4 regions of the Streptomyces sp. NPDC002868 genome follow, and region 1 is predicted to be linked to each of the others. Evidence: riboswitches for the same ligand, from Rfam matches in the RefSeq annotation. Region 1 holds a riboswitch; each other region holds the start of a gene.
The links. Region 1 has a riboswitch for cyclic di-AMP ahead of ACZ3H8_RS29100 (transglycosylase family protein). Riboswitches for the same ligand answer to the same signal wherever they lie in the genome.

Region 1 (3,213 bases):
GCCGACCTCGTCAGGCTCCTGCCATTGTTGTCGCGGCAGGGGTGACGGGATCGGCCATCGCCATCCCCCTTCTCGGCGCCGGTTCGGCCTCCGCCGCCGACGCCTCCATGTGGGACCGCGTCGCGGAGTGCGAGAGCGGCGGCATGTGGAGTGCCGACCTCGGCAACGGGCACTACGGCGGGCTGCAGTTCTCGCAGGAGGCCTGGCAGGACTTCGGCGGTACGGACTACGCGCCCCGCGCCGACCTCGCCAGCCGCTCGCAGCAGATAGCGGTCGCCGAGAAGGTCCTCGACGCACAGGGCCCCGCGGCGTGGCCCGGCTGCGCGGCACTCGCCGGCCTGAAGAACGACGGCGCCGCCACCGGCGTCGACCCGGGCATCGTGCCGTCGTCCGAGCAGAGCACCCCGGTCGAGTCGCTCATACCCACGACCCCCTCCGCCGAGCCCACCACGGCGGCGTCTGCCGAGCCGACCGCGGACCCGGCCGAGTCGGCCGAGCCCGCCGAGTCGGCGGCCGCGGACGCGGCGCTGGGCGCCGACAGTGGCAGCGGCAAGCACCGTGGCGAGGCCGCCCCGGAGCAGACCGAGCCGGGCAATGCGGACAATGAGCGCGAAGTGGGTCGTCATGCCTCGCGAGGTGACGGTTCGGCACGCGACAATGCGGGCAACCCGGATGAGGAAGGCGAGACGGGCAATGCGGACGCCGCGCCCGGTGAGTACACCGTCCGGCCGGGCGACAGTCTGTGGGCCATCGCCGACAAGCAGAAGCTCTCCGGCGGCTGGACCGCGCTCTACGAGGCGAACCAGCAGACCGTCGGCGCCGACCCCGATCTCATCCTTCCTGGCCAGAGCCTTGATCTGGGCGTGAAGTAGGGGTAATTCGCCGCCAGTTCAGGGTCAGTTTCGCGGGCATATGTCCGAGTCTGCGCAAGTGAGACAAGGGTCTCTTTGTCCCAACTGCTGTGACTTGCCCGGCGGAACCACTCATTCCGCCCTTCACCTGCGGAAACGGGAGTGACTGGGGCGGCGAGATGGGCGATTTCTCCCCGATGTTCACCTTTGAACATCGGGGAGAGGTGTGTTTACGGTCTGATCGCTCGCCACCGCGGGCACCGCTGACCGTCACGCCGAATCCTGCCGACGGTCGGGGGGAGTAGTCGTCGCGCAGAGCGCCGAAGGCAGGAGCGGGGGACCCAAGGTAAGTGCCGGCCCCGGCCGTTGAGATCGACGGCTCCAACCGGCTTGGGGTGAAGCCGCGCGCAGGACGCGCGGCCGGGCAACTCGTCGGCCCGAACCCGACAGCTCACCTCGTAGGCGTCGGTGAGGAGATGTTCCATGCTGTTTTCCAGCAAGGGCAAGCACCGTCGCCCGACCGTTTTCAATCGGACTACGCGTTTCGCCGCCATCGCCGGCGTCACCGGTGCGGCCGTCGCCGCCCCGCTCCTCGGCGCCACCTCGGCGTCCGCCGCGACCACCTCCGAGTGGGACCAGGTCGCCCAGTGCGAGTCCGGCGGCAACTGGTCCATCAACACCGGCAACGGCTACTACGGCGGCCTGCAGTTCTCGGCCTCCACCTGGGCCGCGTACGGCGGCACGCAGTACGCCGCGAGCGCCGACCAGGCCTCCAAGTCCCAGCAGATAGCGGTCGCCGAGAAGGTCCTGGCCGGCCAGGGCAAGGGCGCGTGGCCGAACTGCGGCGTCAACCTGTCCAACGCCGCGAACGACGGCGGCTCCGCCGACGCCGGCACCACGCAGCCGGCGCAGCCGAAGCGTGCCGAGGTTCCCACCACCCGCTCCGAGCGCCCCGCCGCTCCGGCAAAGCCCGCGAAGCCCGCCGCGAAGGCCAAGGGCTTCAAGAAGGGCGACGGCGAGTACAAGGTCAAGGCCGGCGACACCCTCGGCAAGATCGCCGAGACCGAGAAGGTCAGGGGCGGCTGGCAGAAGCTGTTCGACCTGAACAAGGACATCATCGACGACGCGGACGTCATCTACCCGGGCCAGCAGCTCCACCTGAGCTGACCCGCTCCGCCCGAGCCGGCTGCCCCGGCTCCGCCCGAGCTGACCCCCCGGGCCCCAGAGCACCCCGGTCCGGCGCGCTATCCCCCGTACGCGCCGGGCCGGGGTTCTGCCTTGTCACTGCCTGTTCATGCCCTTTTCCGTCCCAGCGGGCGGGCACCGGCCGACCGATGCCCCGGAGCCGGTTAGGCTCTTGCCGCAAGGCCACGGAGACCCTGCACTGCCCTGCACTGCTTGTGTCCCACTGCTTGAGTCACATTTAGCGTCACATCCCAGAAGGAGATGCTCGTGCCGTCCATCGACGTCGTCGTAGCCCGGGAAATCCTGGACTCCCGAGGCAACCCCACGGTCGAGGTCGAGGTTGGCCTCGACGACGGCAGCACGGGTCGTGCTGCTGTTCCGTCCGGCGCCTCCACCGGTGCGTTCGAGGCTCTTGAGCTCCGCGACGGTGACCAGAACCGCTACCAGGGCAAGGGCGTCGAGAAGGCCGTCCTCGCCGTCATCGAGCAGATCGGCCCGGAGCTCGTCGGGTACGACGCCACCGAGCAGCGCCTGATCGACCAGGCGATGTTCGACCTGGACGCCACCCCGGACAAGTCCTCGCTCGGCGCCAACGCGATCCTCGGCGTCTCCCTCGCCGTGGCGCACGCCGCCTCCGAGGCCTCCGATCTGCCGCTCTTCCGCTACCTGGGCGGCCCGAACGCGCACCTGCTGCCCGTTCCGATGATGAACATCCTGAACGGCGGCTCGCATGCCGACTCCAACGTGGACATTCAGGAGTTCATGATCGCCCCGATCGGCGCGGAGTCCTTCTCCGAGGCCCTGCGCTGGGGCGCCGAGGTCTACCACACCCTCAAGAAGGTCCTGAAGCAGAAGGGTCTGTCCACCGGCCTGGGCGACGAGGGCGGCTTCGCGCCGAACCTCGACTCCAACCGCGCCGCGCTGGACCTGATCCTCGAGGCCATCAAGGAAGCCGGCTACGCCCCCGGCAAGGACATCGCGCTCGCGCTCGACGTCGCCGCGTCCGAGTTCTACAAGGACGGCTCGTACGAGTTCGAGGGCAAGTCCCGCTCGGCCGCCGAGATGACGGAGTACTACGCGGAGCTCGTCGCGGCGTACCCGCTCGTCTCCATCGAGGACCCGCTGTTCGAGGACGACTGGGCCGGCTGGAAGGTCCTCACCGACAAGCTGGGCAGCA
Region 2 (3,213 bases), on a different contig from region 1:
GTGGACGACGCGTGGTTCGGGCAGCGCACCAGCGACCGCGCCGGGCTCGGCGACTGGACGCCCAACGCCGAGCGCTTCCCAAAGGGACTGGGGCCGCTCGCCGACGAAGTGCAGGCGCTGGGGATGCAGTTCGGCATCTGGGTCGAGCCGGAGATGGTCAACGCCGACAGCGACCTCTACCGCGCGCACCCCGACTGGGTGCAGCACCACCCGGGCCGCGCCAGAACCGAATTCCGCAACCAGCTCGTGCTGAACCTCGCGCGCAAGGACGTACAGGACTATCTCTGGGAGCAGTTGGACACGCTGCTCAGCAGTGCACCCATCGACTATGTGAAGTGGGACTTCAACCGCTGCTTCACGGACGCCGGATGGCCCGGCGAGGAGTACCCGCAGAAGCTGTGGGTCGAGCATGTGCACGCGCTGTACGCACTCCTCGACCGGTTGCGGGCCGCGCATCCGTCCGTCGCCTTCGAGTCCTGCTCGGGCGGCGGCGGCCGGATCGACCTCGGCATCCTCTCCCGTACCGACCAGGTGTGGACCTCCGACAACACTGATCCGCTGGACCGGCTCGCCATCCAGCAGGGCTTCACCCAGCTGCACCCGGCGCGGGTCATGGCGGCCTGGGTCACCGACAGCCCCAATGTCCAGCTCAACTGCCGGTTCAGCACGCTCCGCTTCCGCTTCGTCAGCGCGATGGCCGGTGTTCTCGGGGTCGGCGGCGACCTCACCGAGTGGACCGACGAGGAGCTCGCAGAGGCACGCGGCTGGGTGGACCTGTACAAGAAGATCAGGCCGCTGGTGCAGCACGGCGAGCTGCACCGGCTGCGGGCGCCGGAGGGCGGGCTGAGCGCCGTGCAGTACGTACGCGGCGACGAGAGCGTTGTCCTCGCCTGGCTGCAGGCGCAGCACTACGGCGAGCAGCCGCCCAGGCTCAGGCTGCGCTGCCTCGACCCGGCAGCCGCCTACGAGTGCCTGGACACCGGCGCCGTACACCGGGGGGCCGTACTCGTGCACCACGGATTGCACACCGGGCTCAAGGGCGACATGGACGCCACCGTGATCCGGCTGCGCCGCCGCTGACCCGGCTCCGCCGCTGACCCGGCTCCGACTCTGACCCGGACTCGGCCGGCCTCGGTACCCCGCTGCGACCACCCCCGGCACCTGCGGCACTTTGTCCTATTTTGCGGTCAAGGATGGGAAATGGTCGTCGAGGAAGGCGGCGGGACCCGGTGGAATTCCTGCGACGTTGGCAGGAATTGGGAGGTAAGTGCGACCGATCGGTCGATAGTCATTAAATGACACTTCTGTCCGAATTGGCCGGTTCGGCATAACGTGCCCCATCTACAGGGGAGATGGGGTCCGGCCCGTGAGCAGGATCATATCCGTGACGGTGCGTGGTGGTACGGCGGAGCCGAACTCCGTTGCCGGAGGGACAGTTGAGATCCGGTCGAGATCCACATTTTACGGAGGGTAACCGGAATTCTGGGGCGATATCGCACGGATCATTGGCCCGGGAAAGTGATGGCTTGTACCCGCCCGTCCCTCTCGCTTACGTTCCCGTCAATCCGGACGGACCGCCTAATCCTGCCGCCGACCGGAATTCGAAAAATCCACCCACGCGTGGCAGGAGCGGGGGACCCAGGTAGTTCGCCATTCCGGAGTTCCGGATGGCTCGGGGTTTAGTCGCGCATTGCGCGGCCGGGCATCTCCAGCCCGAACCCGACAGCTCACCTCGTAGGCGCCGGAGAGGAATGCGCCATGCCCGCAAAGGGTAAGCACCGCCGTCCCAAGACCAGCCCGATCACGCGCGGCTTCGTCGCCGCCGGCACGGGTGGCGCCGCCATCGCGCTTCCGCTGATGGGTGCCACCGGCGCCCACGCGGCGGGCAAGACCGCTCCCGCCGTGGCGCCCGCTACGGCAGTGACCGCCGCCGCGGCCCCGGTGGCAGCCAAGCCGGCCACCGTCCCCACCACGTACTCCGTCGTCTCCGGTGACTACCTGGCCAAGATCGCCAAGGAGCACGATGTACGCGGCGGCTGGAAGAAGCTGTACGAGGACAACCGTGAGCAGGTCGGCGACAACCCGTCGCTGATCCACCCGGGCCTCAAGCTGACCCTCGGCGCGAAGTCGAAGGCGAAGGCTCCGGAGAAGGCGCAGCCGCGCCAGGAGAGCCAGGACCGGTCCAAGTCCAGGGCCGAGTCCAAGGCTGAGTCGAAGGCTGCGTCGAAGTCCAAGGCCGCCTCCGACTCCGTCTCGGACTCCTCCGCACAGTCCTCCTCCGGCGACTCCGCGAGCGCCTCGCAGGCCGGCAGCTCCGGCTTCACCGCCCCCGTCGACGGCGCGACCGTCACCACCTCCTACCGCATGACCGGCGCCATGTGGTCCAGCGGCTACCACACCGGTGTCGACTTCGCGGCCTCCTCCGGCACCACTGTCAAGGCCGTCGGCGCGGGCACCGTCGTCTCCGCCGGCTGGGGCGGCGCGTACGGCAACGAGGTCGTCATCCAGCACAGCGACGGCAACTACTCGCAGTACGCCCACCTCTCCTCGCTCGCCGTCTCCGCCGGCCAGAGCGTGAGCGGTGGGCAGCAGATCGGCCTCTCCGGCTCCACCGGCAACTCCAGCGGCCCGCACCTGCACTTCGAGATCCGCACCGGCCCGAGCTACGGCTCGGATGTCGACCCGCTGGCGTACCTGCGCCAGTACGGCGTCTCCATCTGAGGCGCAGACGGCACACCGTTGTCGACTCCCCCCGTCCGGCGGCGTGGGGGAGTCGGCGTATTCCGGGTTGGACGAAACTTGACCGGTGGCAAAGATCACCCCTCGTCAACCCTTCCTTACGGTCGCGTAGGTCACATCCGTAAGGGAAAGATGTGGTCTCGTGGCAGACGATTCGAGAACAGGGAAAAAGGGTGCATTCGGGTCGTACGCGGCTATCGGTGACAGCTTCACCGAGGGCGTCGGAGACCCGGGTCCGAACGGGATGTACGTCGGCTGGGCGGACCGGTTCGCGGTCCTGCTCGACGACCGGACGCCGGAGCACACCTTCAGGTACGCCAACCTCGCCGTACGCGGGCGTCTCCTTGACCAGATCGTCGAGGAGCAGGTACCGAGGGCGAAGGAACTCGCCCCGGATCTGGTGACGTTCTGCGCCGGCGGCAACGACATCATCCGGCCTGGCACCGACCCCGACGACGTGGCCGAGCGCTTCGA
Region 3 (3,213 bases), on a different contig from region 1:
CGATGCTGCACGGCGCGCTGACCATGCTGATCACGGGCGTGGCACTGGTGGGTCTGAACCAGGCGGACGACCAGCCGGTGAACAACCTGAAGGTCGGCATCAAGCTGGCGGTGCTGGTTGTGATCCTGGGCCTGGTGTACGTCAAGCGGGACGAGGAGAAGGTGGACAAGGCGCTGTTCGGCGCGGTGGGCGGGCTGACGGTCGCGAACATCTTCATCGCGACGCTCTGGACGTGAGCCGGGCGTGCGCCGGACATGAGAACGCCCGGGCGCCTGTGTCGGCCCCGGGCGTTCGTGCGTTGACCGGTCTCAGGCCGGGCGCACGCTGCCGTAGATCGGCATGTAGTAGATCGACTCCTCGCGGACGTTCGTACCCGGCTTGGGCGCGTGGATCATCTTTCCGTCGCCGATGTAGATGCCGACGTGGCTGATGTCGTCGTAGAAGAAGACCAGGTCACCCGGGAGCAGATCCTTCGTCTCGACCCGCACACCCACCTTCACCTGGTCCCAGGTGGTGCGCGGCAGGTCCACGCCCGCGGCCTTCCAGGCGGCCTGGGTCAGTCCCGAGCAGTCGTACGAGCTCGGGCCCGACGCGCCCCAGACGTACGGCTTGCCAATCTGGGAGCGAGCGAAAGAGAGGACCTTCTCGGCCTTCGCCGCGTACGTGGCGCCGCCCGTGGAACCGGAGCCGGTGTCCGACCCGGTGCCCGTGCCCGTGCCCGTGCTGCCGCCCTGGTTCTGCTCCTGTTCCTGCTCCTGGCGCAGGCGCTCGGCCTCCGCGCGGGCCTCCGCCTCCTCCTTGGCCTTGGCCTCGGCCCTGCGGCGGGCCTCTTCTTCCTTCTCGCGCTCGATCGCCGCGAGCCGCGCCTTCTCCTCGGCCGTCAGCTTCGACAGCAGCGTGCGCGCCTCGGCGAGCTTCGCCTGGACGTCCTGCTTGCTGGTGCGCAGGGCCTGCTGGGAGCGGGTGAGCGACTCGAGGCTTTTCGTCGCCTCCGCGCGCTGCTCGGCGGCCGCGGCCCGCTGAGTCTCGTAGTCGTCGATCACACTGCGCTGACGGTCGGTCATCCGGTCCATCAGCTGCGTCTGGTCGAAGTACGCCTGCGGGCTGTCCGCGAAGAGCAGCGCGGCGGTCGGAGTGACCGCGCCCGTGCGGTACTGCGCGGCCGCATAGGTGCCGAGCTCCCGGCGGGACTCGTTCAGCTTGTCCGTGCGCTTGGCGGCGTCGTCGAGGAGCTCGTCGACCTCGCGGCGCTTCTCCTCGGTCGCTTCCTTGGCCTTGTTGTACTTCTGGGTCGCTGTGCCGGCCTGCCGGTACAGGTCGTCGACCTTCTTCTGCACCTCTTCGACGGAGGGCTTCGGCTCGGCGGGTGCGGCATTGGCGCTCTGCGTCGACAACAGGGTGACGGAGGCGAGGGCTGCCGTCGTGAACCCGACGGCAGGGGAGGTCTTTACGGTTCGACTTCGCGTTTTGCGATGCGACGCCAAGGCCGGCATCTCCTTCTTCCGTGGACCGCCTACCGGGTTAGCTGTCGGGTTCGGGCGGAACGGAAGATCGCCCTACGGACCGAGTGAGGCGGTCCGATTCACCCCGGTTGTGCATGGTGGGTCCCCGGTTCCGAACTCCCTTGCGGAAAGCCCGAATTCGGCGCAGGCCGCCCGATTGGCGTGGATCGCCATGGGGGTACGGGCCGCCTTGGGGGAGCACGCTAGCCAACTCGTGTGGCTGCTGTGAAGGTTGATGTTCGAAATGTCCGATACATTTTCGTGACCTTGGCGATCGGCGAACCGGCGCCCCCAAATGATGACCCGATGGTATAGGCCGATGACGGAGAGTCGCGGCGTCGATCGCCCGTCGAATCGCCCGTCGAAACGTCCTGTGCATCGTCCGTCGTAACCCAATGCGGCGGCGAGCTGTCAGTGCGGCGGCCTAGACTCGTAGAGCGATGAGCAGCCTCTTTGACGACAGCTTCCTGGCGGACCTCCAGCCCAGCGCGGAGCACCACCCGCCGCCACCCGAGGACTCGGCCCCGGAGGAGATCCCTGACGATCTCTTCCAGGGCGCCTACGACGTCCCCCCGGCCCGGGACCCGTACCACCGTGACGGCGCCCCGCGCACGGTCGTGGACCCCGCCGCCCTGCTCGAAGGGCTGAACGAACAGCAGCGTGCCGCCGTCGTGCACACCGGCTCGCCGCTGCTGATCGTCGCCGGGGCCGGGTCCGGCAAGACCCGGGTGCTGACCCACCGGATCGCGTATCTGCTGGGCAGCCGCAGCGTCCACCCCGGCCAGATACTGGCGATCACGTTCACCAACAAGGCCGCCGGCGAGATGAAGGAGCGCGTCGAGCACCTCGTCGGCCCGCGCGCCAACGCCATGTGGGTTTCCACCTTCCACAGCGCCTGCGTCCGCATCCTGCGCCGGGAGTCCAAGAGGCTCGGCTTCACCTCTTCGTTCTCGATCTACGACGCCGCCGACTCCAAGCGCCTCATGGCCCTGGTCTGCCGTGATCTGGAACTCGATCCCAAGAAGTTCCCGCCGAAGTCCTTCAGCGCGAAGATCTCGAACCTGAAGAACGAGCTGATCGACGAGGAGACCTTCGCCGACCAGACTGTTGGGGGTACCTCCCAGGCCGAAGGCTCTGGGGGAGGTTTCGAGAAGACGCTCGCAGAGGCGTACCGGATGTACCAGGCGAGGCTGCGCGAGGCCAATGCCCTGGACTTCGACGACATCATCATGACGACGGTGCATCTGCTGCAGGCGTTCCCGGACGTCGCCGAGCACTATCAGCGCCGGTTCCGCCATGTCCTGGTGGACGAGTACCAGGACACCAACCACGCTCAGTACACGCTCGTACGCGAGCTGGTGGGTCCCTCTGGCCCGGACGACGACCCGGCCGAGCTCTGCGTCGTCGGCGACGCCGACCAGTCGATCTACGCCTTCCGTGGCGCGACCATCCGCAACATCCTCCAGTTCGAGGAGGACTACCCGGACGCGACGACGATCCTGCTCGAGCAGAACTACCGCTCCACGCAGACGATCCTCTCCGCCGCCAACGCCGTCATCGAGCGCAACGAAAGCCGCCGCCCGAAGAACCTGTGGACCAACGCCGGCGCCGGCGCGCAGATCACCGGCTATGTCGCCGACACCGAGCACGACGAGGCGCAGTTCGTCGCCGACGAGATCGACCGGCTGACGGACGCCGGCGACGCGAAGGC
Region 4 (3,213 bases), on a different contig from region 1:
CCTCGGCCGCGGCCCTGATAGTCGTGGCGGAGAGCCCCCGGTACTGGGGGTGCGCGCCGACCTTGGTCGCGACGACGACGTCGGAACGGTTGCCGCGCGCGGTGAGCCAGTTGCCGATGACGGTCTCGGACTCGCCGCCCTCGTGGCCCGGCGCCCAGGAGGAGTACGTGTCGGCAGTGTCGACGAAGTTGCCACCGACGGCGGCGTACGCGTCGAGCACGGCGAAGGACTGTGCCTGGTCGGCGGTCCAGCCGAAGACATTGCCGCCGAGGGCGAGCGGGGAGACGGCGATGTCGGACGAGCCGAGGGTCCGGAGAGAAGTCATGGGTTGATCAACGCCCGTGGTGGCGCGCGCTATTCCGATCTACGCGCTGTACCGTCTACGCGCTGTACCGTCTACGCGCTGTACCGTCTACGCGCTGTACCGTCTACGCGCTGTACCGTCTACGCGCTGTACCGTCTACGCGCTGTACGGGTCTACGCGCTGTACCGGCAGCCCTGGCGTCGGGGGGTGTGCGCCAGAGCTGCCGGGGACTGTGGCGCACGATCAGACGCTGAGGCCCTTGCCGCGCAGCCACGCCATCGGGTCGAGCCCCGACCCGCCAGGCGTGTGGACCTCCAGGTGCAGGTGCGGGCCCGTCACATTGCCCGTCGCGCCGACGCGGCCGATCGTCTCGCCCGTCGTCACCTTCTGGCCGGCGCTGACCGAGATCGAGGACTGGTGGGCGTACCAGACCTCCGTGCCGTCTTCGAGCTCCAGCACCGTGCGGTAGCCGTAAGACCCGGACCAGCCCGCCGACTTGACGGTGCCGCTGTGCACCGCCTTGATCGGCGTGCCCGTCGGGGCCGCGAAGTCCAGGCCGGTGTGGTAGCCCGAGGACCACATGGAGCCGGACTCGCCGAACGTGGAGGTGATCGTGTACGAGGAGGTGGGCAGGGCGTAGCTCTTCGCGAGCTGGGCCAGCCGCTCGGCCTCCGCCTTGGCCGCCGCGGCCTTCTCGGCCGCGAGCTTCTCGGCCTCGGCCTTGGCCTCCGCCGCGGTCTGCTGCTTCGCGGCCTCCGCCGCGGCCTTCTCGGCCGCGAGCTTCTCCGCGGCCGCCTTCGCCTCGGCGTCCGCCTCCGCCTGCTGCTGCTCGGCCTGCTGGAGAATGCGGGCGCGCAGCGCCTCACCGGCGCCGGCCGCGCTGTCCGTTCCGGCCTCGGTGCCGGAGTCCGTGGCGAGGCTCATCGCCGTGAGCGGGGCCGCGTTCACGTTCCCCGCGTCGGCGTCCGACGCGTCGTCGGACATCAGGGAGCCCACACCCGGCAGGGACTTGGCGTCGGGCAGGTTGTCCGCGATCGAGTCGGGGAGCGATATGGAGACCGGCGGCTTGGCCTGCGCGGTTGCCATGCCGCCCGCGCCTACCGCAGCGATCACGCCGACGCCCAGCACCGTGGAGCTGCGGGCGAGCCCGCCGCGCTGCTTCATGACACGGTGCCGGCCGCGCACCGGACGGACGGAGTCCTCGGTGGGGTTCCATTCCTCCCATGCCCGCTCCGCCGGTTCGTCGCCGAAGAAGTCAGTTTCCAGGGTTCCGAAGGGTGCTTCGGGGGCAGGCTTGTTGGACGCCACGGAGGCGTGCTCCTTTCCTTCCTTCTCGCCTACCGGGTTAGCTGACGGGTTCGGAGCAGGAAGGTCTCCTACGGGCGCCTCGACCGCGGAAAAAGCGGCAAAAGGTGCCCGATTCACCCCAATTGGTGGTTCCCCGGTTCCCTTGCGGGATTCGGCGCGTGCGCACGGTGCCGTCTCTGGCGACGACTGGGACGACCGCGCTGCGTTATCGAACGTTAATAGACTCCGGGGTCGTATTCCAAGCTGTTCCGACTGATCATTAACGACTTTGACGGGGACTAACCAGGACACAAGCGGCCGGAGTCGGGCGACTTGATCTACCCGCGGGCCGGTACCTCATCTGACAGTGCTTCAAATGTTATGCGGAGGGGTGCGCTTCGACTACGCACGGTGCCGGGTCCTGCGTCGGGCGCGTCGGGCCCGTGGCCGCGTCCTGCGTCGGGCCCATGGCCGCGCGACGGGCCTTCACTTGCTCCGGCGCTCCAAGCCTGCAAGGGCTCTGACGACCGGCACGGTCCTGCGGCGGTCCGGCTGCCCCTCGGTGGGGCGGCTGACCGCCAGCAGCGCCATGTCGTCCGTGGCCCCGCCGCGCGTATGCCGTCGTACGTCGTCGACGAGCGCGTCCAGCAGCTCCTCGGGCCCGGGAAAGAGCCGCCCCGCGAGCCGCTCGCCGGGGTCGTAGAAGACGCCGCCCGCGTCGCGCGCCTCGGAGAGACCGTCCGTGTAGAGGAGCAGCGTGGCCCCGGGGGGCAGCGGATGCGCATCCGACCGGTCCGGCCACGCCCCCAGTTCGCCCATTCCCAGCGGCAGCGCGGCCTGGGTCGGCTCCAGGATGTCCACGTCCCCGTCGGCGTACAGCACCAGCGGTTCCGGGTGGCCCCGGTTCACCACCCGCACCACGCCCTCGCCGCGCGGGATCTGGGCGAGCACGGCCGTGGTGAACCCCTCGACGGCATCCAGTTCGTCGTGCCGCGTGCCCTCGCGCGCCAGTGCCCGCTCAAGACGCGCGGCGACCCCTTCGAGCGAACTCTCCTGCTCGGCAGCCTCCCGGAACGCCCCGAGGATCACGGCCACCGTTTCGACCGCCTCCAGCCCCTTGCCCCGTACGTCTCCGACCACCAGCCGCACCCCGAAGGGCGTGTCCTGTACGGCGAAGAGGTCGCCGCCGATGAAGGCGTCGGCCTGCGCCGCCTCGTACCGCGCGGCGATGTGCAGCCCGGCGATCCGGGCGGCGGGGGCGGGCAGCACGGCGCGCTGGGCGGCCTCGGCGATCACCCGGGCGGAGGCGAGGCGCTCACGGCTGAGCCGTACGAGGCGGTTGATGAGCAGGGCGAGCCCGGCGACGGTGAGAACGGTGAACAGCTCGGTGAACGACGTGACCTCGGACACGGTCTCGTTGTAGTAGCGCAGACCGAGCACGGACAGGGTCGCCGCGATGCCGGTCAGCAGAGTGGCGATCCAGGAGGAAAAGGGCGCGGCGATCAGCGGGGCGGCCGCGAAGAACGGCACGGCCGTGAATCTGGGCGGGGTGAAGTAGTCGAAGACAAGACCGCCGACGATCATCAGCGTGGGCAGCACACGGACGATACGAGGAGCGCTGT

Region 2: linked by a shared signal. The riboswitch ahead of ACZ3H8_RS04430 (M23 family metallopeptidase) and the one ahead of ACZ3H8_RS29100 (transglycosylase family protein) in region 1 are both predicted to bind cyclic di-AMP.
Region 3: linked by a shared signal. The riboswitch ahead of ACZ3H8_RS09330 (C40 family peptidase) and the one ahead of ACZ3H8_RS29100 (transglycosylase family protein) in region 1 are both predicted to bind cyclic di-AMP.
Region 4: linked by a shared signal. The riboswitch ahead of ACZ3H8_RS14020 (M23 family metallopeptidase) and the one ahead of ACZ3H8_RS29100 (transglycosylase family protein) in region 1 are both predicted to bind cyclic di-AMP.

What each region holds. Positions count from the first base shown of each region.
Region 1 is NZ_JBVHDR010000011.1:119,836-123,048, reverse strand. Features, by position in the region: gene ACZ3H8_RS29105 (transglycosylase family protein) at 1-872, shown strand, start outside; cyclic di-AMP (ydaO/yuaA leader) riboswitch at 1,160-1,331, shown strand; gene ACZ3H8_RS29100 (transglycosylase family protein) at 1,335-2,018, shown strand; gene eno (phosphopyruvate hydratase) at 2,304-3,213, shown strand, end outside.
Region 2 is NZ_JBVHDR010000001.1:956,259-959,471, forward strand. Features, by position in the region: gene ACZ3H8_RS04425 (alpha-galactosidase) at 1-1,080, shown strand, start outside; cyclic di-AMP (ydaO/yuaA leader) riboswitch at 1,602-1,756, shown strand; gene ACZ3H8_RS04430 (M23 family metallopeptidase) at 1,759-2,721, shown strand; gene ACZ3H8_RS04435 (SGNH/GDSL hydrolase family protein) at 2,882-3,213, shown strand, end outside.
Region 3 is NZ_JBVHDR010000002.1:746,714-749,926, reverse strand. Features, by position in the region: gene ACZ3H8_RS09335 (hypothetical protein) at 1-236, shown strand, start outside; gene ACZ3H8_RS09330 (C40 family peptidase) at 309-1,493, opposite strand; cyclic di-AMP (ydaO/yuaA leader) riboswitch at 1,496-1,657, opposite strand; gene pcrA (DNA helicase PcrA) at 1,943-3,213, shown strand, end outside.
Region 4 is NZ_JBVHDR010000004.1:17,739-20,951, forward strand. Features, by position in the region: gene ACZ3H8_RS14015 (aldo/keto reductase) at 1-325, opposite strand, end outside; gene ACZ3H8_RS14020 (M23 family metallopeptidase) at 548-1,612, opposite strand; cyclic di-AMP (ydaO/yuaA leader) riboswitch at 1,624-1,779, opposite strand; gene ACZ3H8_RS14025 (PP2C family protein-serine/threonine phosphatase) at 2,078-3,213, opposite strand, start outside.